DNA from 2 places in the Rhodococcus sp. P3_B8 genome. Region 1 is predicted to be linked to the other one. Evidence: riboswitches for the same ligand, from Rfam matches in the RefSeq annotation. Region 1 holds a riboswitch; the other holds the start of a gene.
What was found. Region 1 has a riboswitch for glycine ahead of AC1D1G_RS12040 (DUF5058 family protein). Riboswitches for the same ligand answer to the same signal wherever they lie in the genome.
Positions count from the first base shown of each region.

Region 2: linked by a shared signal. The riboswitch ahead of gcvP (aminomethyl-transferring glycine dehydrogenase) and the one ahead of AC1D1G_RS12040 (DUF5058 family protein) in region 1 are both predicted to bind glycine.

Region 1 is NZ_JBFUGT010000023.1:62,259-66,466, forward strand. It holds gene lpdA (dihydrolipoyl dehydrogenase) at 1-1,171, shown strand, start outside; glycine riboswitch at 1,377-1,468, shown strand; glycine riboswitch at 1,472-1,572, shown strand; gene AC1D1G_RS12040 (DUF5058 family protein) at 1,660-2,388, shown strand; gene AC1D1G_RS12045 (hypothetical protein) at 2,418-3,155, shown strand; gene AC1D1G_RS12050 (amidohydrolase) at 3,207-4,208, shown strand, end outside.
Region 2 is NZ_JBFUGT010000018.1:11,013-15,220, reverse strand. It holds gene gcvP (aminomethyl-transferring glycine dehydrogenase) at 1-2,400, opposite strand, end outside; glycine riboswitch at 2,575-2,698, opposite strand; gene AC1D1G_RS09950 (MerR family transcriptional regulator) at 2,768-3,388, opposite strand; gene AC1D1G_RS09945 (bifunctional nuclease family protein) at 3,673-4,146, opposite strand.

The DNA.
Region 1 (4,208 bases):
GCAGTTCGGTATCGACGTCACGTTCGACGGTGTCGACCTCGAGAAGGTCCTGAGCTACCAGAACACCATCGTCACCCGACTGCACAAGGGACTGCAGGGCCTCGTCGACTCGTACGGCATCACCGTCGTCAACGGCCGCGGCCGGTTGGTCGGACCCAACGGAGTGGAGGTCGACGACGAGCTGATCACGGGCGCCGCCGTCGTCCTGGCAACGGGGTCGTCGCCGAAGACGCTGCCCGGCATCAGCATCGGCGGCCGGGTCGTCACCAGCGACGAGGCTCTCGTGTTGCCGTCCGTCCCGAAGAAGGCGATCATCCTGGGCGGCGGCGTCATCGGCGTCGAATTCGCCAGTGTCTGGGCGTCGTTCGGTGCGTCGGTGACGATCGTCGAGGCGATGCCACGGCTGGTGCCGAACGAGGACGAGACGATCTCCAAGTACCTCGAGCGGGCATTCCGCCGCCGCAAGATCGCCGCGAAGACAGGTGTGCGGGTGACGGAGGTGACGCAGGACGAGGACGCGGTGTCCGTCACCCTCGACTCCGGCGACGTACTCGACGCCGACGTCCTGCTGGTCGCAGTGGGGCGCGGACCCAACACCGCGTCCATGGGGTACGAGGAGACCGGAGTGATGCTCGACAAGGGCTTCGTGGTGACCAGTGATCGACTGCGCACCACGGTCCCGAACGTCTTCGCGGTCGGCGACATCGTCCCCGGGCTCCAGCTGGCCCACCGCGGGTTCCAGCAGGGCATCTTCGTGGCGGAGGAAATCGCCGGGCTCCGTCCCGAGGTCATCGACGAGACCGGCATCCCGCGGGTCACCTACTCCCACCCCGAGGTCGCGTCCGTCGGGTTGACCGAGACCGCGGCCCAGGAGAAGTTCGGCGAGACCGTCGAGACCGTCACCTACGACCTCGCCGGCAACGGCAAGAGCCAGATCCTCAAGACGTCGGGGGCGGTCAAACTCGTGGTGGCGCCGACCGGGGTCGTCGTCGGCGTGCACATGGTCGGCGACCGTGTCGGTGAGCTGATCGGTGAGGCGCAGCTGCTCTACAACTTCGAGGTCGACGCCGCGCAGGCGGCGAAGTTCGTGCACGCCCACCCCACGCAGGGCGAGGCGCTCGGTGAGGCACTGATGGCAGTGGCCGGCAAGCCACTCCACGTCCACGGCTGACCCCCATGTGAGTGGCAAAGTGTGCTGGCGCACGCTTTGCCACTCACATGGGGTGTTCGGCATGCGAACGCGCACTGGCGATTTCCGACCAGGAACTGCTGTGAGTTAACACGCCGGAACGGTGAAGTCATGCTTTCGTAATACGTCTGCGGAACAGTACGTCTCGAGTCAGTTCGATTCGGAACCATCTCGATGGTTTCTCCCTATGAACCTGGCTGGAGAGTTCCGGGACCGTGTCCCGGGCGCCGAAGGAGCAAGTACCCACAAACTCTCAGGCACCAGGACAGTCAGGGTCGGGAACTCTGGAGAGCAGCGTGTCGGCTGTAACGGCACGTTCACCGACGGGGCACGATGACCACTCGCACGAGTGTGTCTCCAAACTCTCAGGTTACGGAACAGAGCGGGTGTCAGCCGAGGTGATCCACCGGATCACCCTCACATCGCTCGAGCAATCGGTTCACCGGTTGCTCACTCTCCCTGGGAGATTCATGAATGTGACTGCTAGTGGGGCATCCACGGACATCATGGCTGTCGCCAACTCGCCAGTTCTCTGGGTGGCCGTTGCCGGCATCTTCGTCGTCATAGTCGTGCAGTCGGCGATCTACATGACCGCGGTCCGCAAGGTGGCACCCGTCGCGGACATGTCGCCGGAAGACATGAAAGTCTCGTTCCGCTCCGGCGCCGTCTCGGCGATCGGACCGTCCCTGGCGGTCTGCCTCGTGGCGATCGCCCTGCTCGCCCTCTTCGGCACGCCCGCCGTCCTGGCCCGCATCGGCCTGATCGGTTCCGCCGCGTACGACGTGTCCGCGGCCAGCATCGCCGCCGACTCCATGGGCGCGAAACTCGGTACCGACACCTACACCCAGAACGTCTTCGTCGTCGCATTCTTCGCGATGAGCATCGGCGGCGTGATGTGGATGCTGTCCGCGCTCGTCCTCACCCCGCTGCTCAAGCGGGGTGACGCGAAGATCCGCACGGTGAATCCGGCGTTGATGGCGGTCGTTCCGTCCGCGGCCCTGATCGGCGCGTTCGCGTCGCTGGGCTTCCAGGAACTCACGAAGTCCAGCTATCACATCGTTGCGTTCGCCGCCTCCGCGGTCGCAATGGGGATCTGCCTGTTCGTGGCCCGGACGTTCGGCAAGGGCTGGCTCCGTGAATGGGGGCTGGGCATTTCGATCCTCGTCGCCCTCACCGTCACCTACCTGGTCACCTCCTGATTCACGACACGCACGGAAAGGACTTTTCGATGACTACCGACGAAGCCGTAACGGTGTCCACCGGCGCGCGTGAACTCGCCGAGTTCGACAAGACGACGTCCCGCTGGGGTCGGATCACGATGATCGTGGGGCTGCTTTTGTCGATCGGTGCGCCCCTGTACCTGGTGTTCTCGGGTGAGGTAAACGTCACCGCAGGCCAGTTGTGGACCGCGTTCGCCGCGGTGGCCGGGACATTCTTCATCATCTGGCTGGTCGAACCCCTGACCTATTTCCCCATCCTCGGCCCGGCCGCGATGTACCAGGCGTTCATGATCGGCAACATCGCGAACAAGCTGTTGCCGGCCGCGCTGATCGCGCAGACGAACATCGGAGCCAAACCGGGAACCAAGCGGGCCGAACTGGCTGCGGTCCTGGCGATCTGCGGCGCCGCGATGGTGCACCTCGTGTCCCTGGCCGTGTTCGTGGGGCTGCTCGGCACCTGGCTGATCAGCGTGATTCCCGCCGACATCGTGACCGTCACCCGTTCCTACATCCTTCCCTCGGTCCTGGGGGCGGTCCTCGTGCAGGCGATCGTGTCGATGAAGCAGCCCCGGGCCACGGTGGTCGCGCTGCTGGTGGCCGCGGTCGTCACGTTCGTCGTGGTTCCGGCGATGCCGAGCCTCGCGCTGTCGTCCACCGCCATCGCGGTGATCGTGACGGCGGTCCTCGCCTGGTTCCTGCGGAACAAGAACGACCAGAGCCCGGCCGAGCTCGCGACCATCGAGTAAGAATCGATACGCGGAGATATCTCACCTTCACCTGATTCGAAAGAAGGCTCCATGACCGACCTGCCGATTGCGCTCACCGACGAGCTGCGGACGAAGATGCACGACCTCTACTACCACCTGCACGCGCACCCGGAACTGTCCATGCAGGAACACAAGACCGCCGAGCTGATCCAGAGTTCCCTCGTCGCCCTCGGGATCGACACGTTCGTCTGCGGCGGCACCGGAGTGGTCGGTGTCCTGACCAACGGTGAGGGCCCCACGGTGGCCTTCCGCGCCGATTCCGATGGGCTGCCGATCGCGGAAGACACCGGCGTCGACTACGCCAGCGCCGCCACCGGACACCTCGACGACGGCACCGAGGTGCCGGTGATGCACGGCTGCGGCCACGACACACACGTGGCCACCCTGCTCACCGTCGCCGAACTGCTCGCAGGCGCGCGGGAGGCGTGGGCCGGAACGATCGTGTTCCTCTTCCAGCCCGGCGAGGAAACGGCCGCCGGGGCGAAGGCGATGGTCGAGGACGGCCTGTGGGACCGGGCACCCAAGCCGGAGATCGTCTTCGGGCAGCACGTCGGGCCGATGTTGGCCGGCACCGTGCACGTCACGAGCGGCGACGCGATGGCCATGGCCGATTCGCTGAAGGTCACCGTCTACGGCCAGGGGTCGCACGGCTCCCAGCCCCAGGATTCGATCGACCCGATCATCCAGGGCGTCAACATGATCAACCGCATCCAGACCATCGTGTCCCGCGAAGTTCACCCCATGAAGCCGGCGGTCGTCACAGTCGCCACGTTCCATGCGGGGCTGAAGGAGAACATCATCGCGGACCGGGCCGAGTTCACGATCAACGTGCGCACCCTCGACCCCGAGGTGCGTGAGCAGGTCAATGCCGCGCTGCGCCGCATCATCTACGCCGAGGCCGACGCGTCCGGGGCGCCGAAGCCGCTGATCGAGGAGCTGTACACGTTCCCGCGCAACTACAACGATCCCGACGCCACCGCCGAACTCGTCGCCGAGCTGCAGAAAGTGCTGGGCGAGAACAACGTCACGCCG
Region 2 (4,208 bases), on a different contig from region 1:
CATTCCGCCCTCGCCGGTGTAGAGGACCGGGAAGTACTCGTCCAGGCGGCGCGCGATGTAGTTGGCCGAGGCGATGGCGGTCAGGCTTGCGCGGCGCAGCCCGACGGCGCCCATCATCCGGATGTACGCCCACGTGATCGGGAGGATCGACGCACTGCCGTAGGGGGCCGCGGAGATCGGTCCGGCTGTGCCGAGTTCCGGTGCGAGCGGATGTCCGGGCAGGAACGGCGTGAGGTGGGACCGCACACCGATCGGACCGACGCCGGGGCCACCGCCACCGTGCGGGATGCAGAACGTCTTGTGCAGGTTGAGGTGGCTCACGTCGCCGCCGAACCGGCCGGGACGGGCCAGGCCGACCAGGGCGTTGAGGTTGGCGCCGTCGACGTACACCTGGCCGCCGGCGTCGTGGACGGCGGCGCAGATGTCGGCGATCTCGTGCTCGTACACACCGTGTGTGGACGGGTAGGTGATCATGATCGCCGCGAGGCGCTCGGCATGGTCGGCGATCTTCGCCCGCAGGTCGTCCAGATCCACGTCACCGTTCGGGCGGCAGGCGACGACCTCGACGCGCATCCCGGCCATGACCGCGGATGCGGCGTTGGTGCCGTGGGCGCTCGACGGGATGAGGCAGGTGTCGCGGTGGTCGTCTCCGCGGCTGAGGTGGTAGTTACGGATCGCGAGCAGCCCCGCGTACTCGCCCTGGCTACCGGCATTCGGCTGCAGGCTGACCGCGTCGTAGCCGGTGACGGCCACGAGCCAGTTCTCGAGGTCCTTGATGATGCGGAGGATTCCCGGTGTGTCCCCGGTCGGCGCGAACGGGTGCAGTCCGGCGAACGCGGGCCAGGTGATCGCTTCCATCTCGGCGGTGGCATTGAGCTTCATCGTGCACGAACCGAGGGGGATCATGCTGCGGTCGAGTGCGATGTCCTTGTCGGACAACGCCCGCAGGTAGCGCAGCATCGCCGTCTCGGTGCGATACCGGGTGAAGGCCTCGTGCTGCAAGTAGTCGGATCCGCGGAGCTGCGCGTCGGGGACGGACGTGCCCGCTTCCTCGGTCACGGCGCCTTCGCCGCCGAACGCCGCCAGCACCTGGGCGACGTCGTCGGCAGTGGTGGCCTCGTCACACGCGATGGCGACGTGATCGGCGTCGACGAACCGCAGGTTGATGCCGGCGTCCTTCGCCTTCGCCACCACGTCCGCGGCTCTGCCGGCGACTCGAACGAGGATCGTGTCGAAGAAGTGCTCGTGTACGACGACGGCCCCGGTCCTGCGGAGCGCGGCGGCCAGGGAGTGCGCCGTGTTCGCCACGCGCAGGGCGATCGCCTTCAGTCCCTCGGCGCCGTGGTAGCTGGCGTACATGGCCGCCAGAATCGCCAGCAGCACCTGAGCGGTGCAGATATTCGACGTCGCCTTCTCGCGGCGAATGTGCTGCTCGCGGGTCTGCAGCGCCAGCCGGTACGCCTTGTCACCGTCGGCATCGACGGAGACGCCCACCAGACGGCCGGGGAGCTGACGTGCATGCTTGGTGTGCACGGCGAGGTAACCGGCGTGCGGGCCACCGAAGCCCATGGGGACACCGAACCGCTGGGTGGTGCCGAAGCAGGCGTCGGCCCCGATCTCGCCGGGCGGGGTGAGGAGTGTGAGTGCCAGCAGATCCGCCCCGACCGCGACCAGTGCGCCGCGCTCGTGGGCGGCGGCGATCACGTCGGTGTAGTCGACGATGCGGCCGGACCCGCCAGGCATCTGCGCGAGGACGCCGAAGAAGTCACCGTCCGGAAGGCCGGCGGACAGGTCGGCCACCACGATCTCGATGCCGAGCGGCTCGGCCCGGGTTTCGACGACGGCCAGCGTCTGCGGGAACAGGTCGGCGTCGACGACGAACCGCGGGGACTTGCTCTTGCTCGCCCGGCGCAGCAGCGTCATCGCCTCGGCGGCGGCGGTGGCTTCGTCGAGCATCGACGAGTTGGCGACCTCCATGCCGGTCAGGTCGGCGACCATCGTCTGGAAGTTGAGGAGCGCTTCGAGGCGGCCCTGGCTGATCTCGGGCTGGTACGGCGTGTAGGCCGTGTACCAGGCCGGGTTCTCGATGATGTTCCGGATCAGCACCGGCGGGGTGAGGGTGTCGTAGTAGCCGAGACCGATCATGGACGTCGCCACGGTGTTCTGCGCGGCGAGTGCGGACAGTTCGGCGAGCGCTTCGTGCTCGGACACCGGTGCAGGCAGCGCGTCGAGGCCGTCGGCGATGCCGCCCGTCACCCCGTCCAGGATGACGGCGGGGACGGCCTTCGACGCGAGGTCGTCGAGCGAATCGGCTCCGACCAGTTCGAGAATGTGCGCGAGTTCCGCAGCGTTCGGGCCGACATGACGATCGGCGAATGTACGGCTTCCAGCGTCGATCACGACAACTCCCAAGCAGTTCGGAGGATCAGGACACGCCCCGCGTAGCGGAACGTCCCTCCCCCTCTGTCGCCTGCTCGAATCGAGCGCCTGAGAGATTCGGTACCGTCATTCGGGTGTGAAGACGGCCCTTTCCCCGTGGGCGGGTGGGTGCTCCCACCGCTTTCCAGAGACGTCGGAGCCCGCACGGTCCTGTCTGCCTGAGAGATTGACGGGGAGGTGTTGCTCCTTCGGCGCCCGAACTCCCGCACACACGATGTTTCTGTGCTTGCGGTGCCCGGAACTCTCCCGCACGGCGTCGACGCACCGCCAGTCTATGTCACGGCTGCAGATGGCGGCGCAGGCAGCGCCGCGCTCCGATGGATGCGGGCTAGCCCGTCTTGCGGCTCGCGCGGTTCTTGCGTCGCGACGCCAGTTCGTCCTCGGGGCTCTGTTCGCTCTCGCCGCCATCGGCGCGCTCGGCCGGGAAATCGGCGATGGTGCCGGTCAGTTCGCGCATCGCACCGCTCACCGCGATACCGAAGACACCCTGCCCGCCCTGGAGCAGATCGACGACCTCTTCGGGGGACGTGCACTCGTAGACCGTGGTCCCGTCCGAGAAAAGTGTGATCTTGGCCAAGTCCCGCACTCCGCGCTTACGGAGGTGGTCGACGGCCACTCGGATGTTCTGCAAGGATATTCCGGTGTCGAGCAGACGCTTGACGATCTTGAGGACGAGGATGTCTTTGAACGAGTACAGCCGTTGGCTGCCCGAACCTGCTGCGCCACGAATGGACGGCACGACGAGCGACGTGCGAGCCCAGTAATCGAGCTGGCGGTAGGTGATTCCCGCGATCTGGCAGGCGATGGGGACGCGGTATCCGACGAGGTCGTCGGGCACGGAATCGTCCGGGAAGAGGCCCGGTTGGATCTCCTCGGAGCTGAATTCGGACTCGGCAACGTTGTCGCCGGGCGCAAGATTCAGCGCATTCTCCTGCGGCCGATCTCCCACTGACTACTCCCTCTCGCATGTTGCACTGAACCCGACGATCAGTGCGCCTGTGACGCGCGTCGCCAGTGCCCGCGGCACAGCCACAGCACATCGAGCGGCGCAAGCGCCACCAGTGACATCGAGCAAGTCCGTACCCTGAACCTACTCAGCGTACGCCCGATACAATCTGCAGGGCAGAAAATCACTGCACTGAACGCTATGACTCCGAAGAGACGGGGTCAACGCAACGCGCCGGAGGAACCTCAACCGTTACTCCGCGCCCGAGGCTTTTCCGACGGCGCAAACTAGCCGTCGGTTGCCTTGAAATCGTCCGGCGACACGGACTCGAGGAATTCCTTGAACTTCTCGACCTCGTCCTCGCGCTCGTCGGGCATAACCAGACCGGCCTCCGTGAGTACCGCTTCCTCGGCGAAGATCGGCACCCCGATTCGCAGTGCGATGGCGATGGAGTCGGACGGGCGGGCCGAGACGCGGGTGTTCTGGTCGAACACGAGGTCGGCATAGAACGTGCCCTCGCGCAGGTCCACGATGCGAACTTCCTTCAGGGTGCGACCGAAGGCTTCGATCAGGTTCTTGATGAGATCGTGGGTCAGCGGACGCGCAGGCTCGACGCCCTGCTGTTCGAGTGCGATCGCGGTGGCCTCGGTCTGGCCGATCCAGATGGGCAGGTACCGCTCGCCGTCGGTTTCACGCAACAGCAGAACAGGTTGACTTTGGGGTTGCTCGACACGAACTCCGATCACGTGCATTTCGCTCATCGCGTCTGCCTCCACCCTGCAATGGTCCGTCCGCGGCACACAATGCCGTACCAGGATTCTAT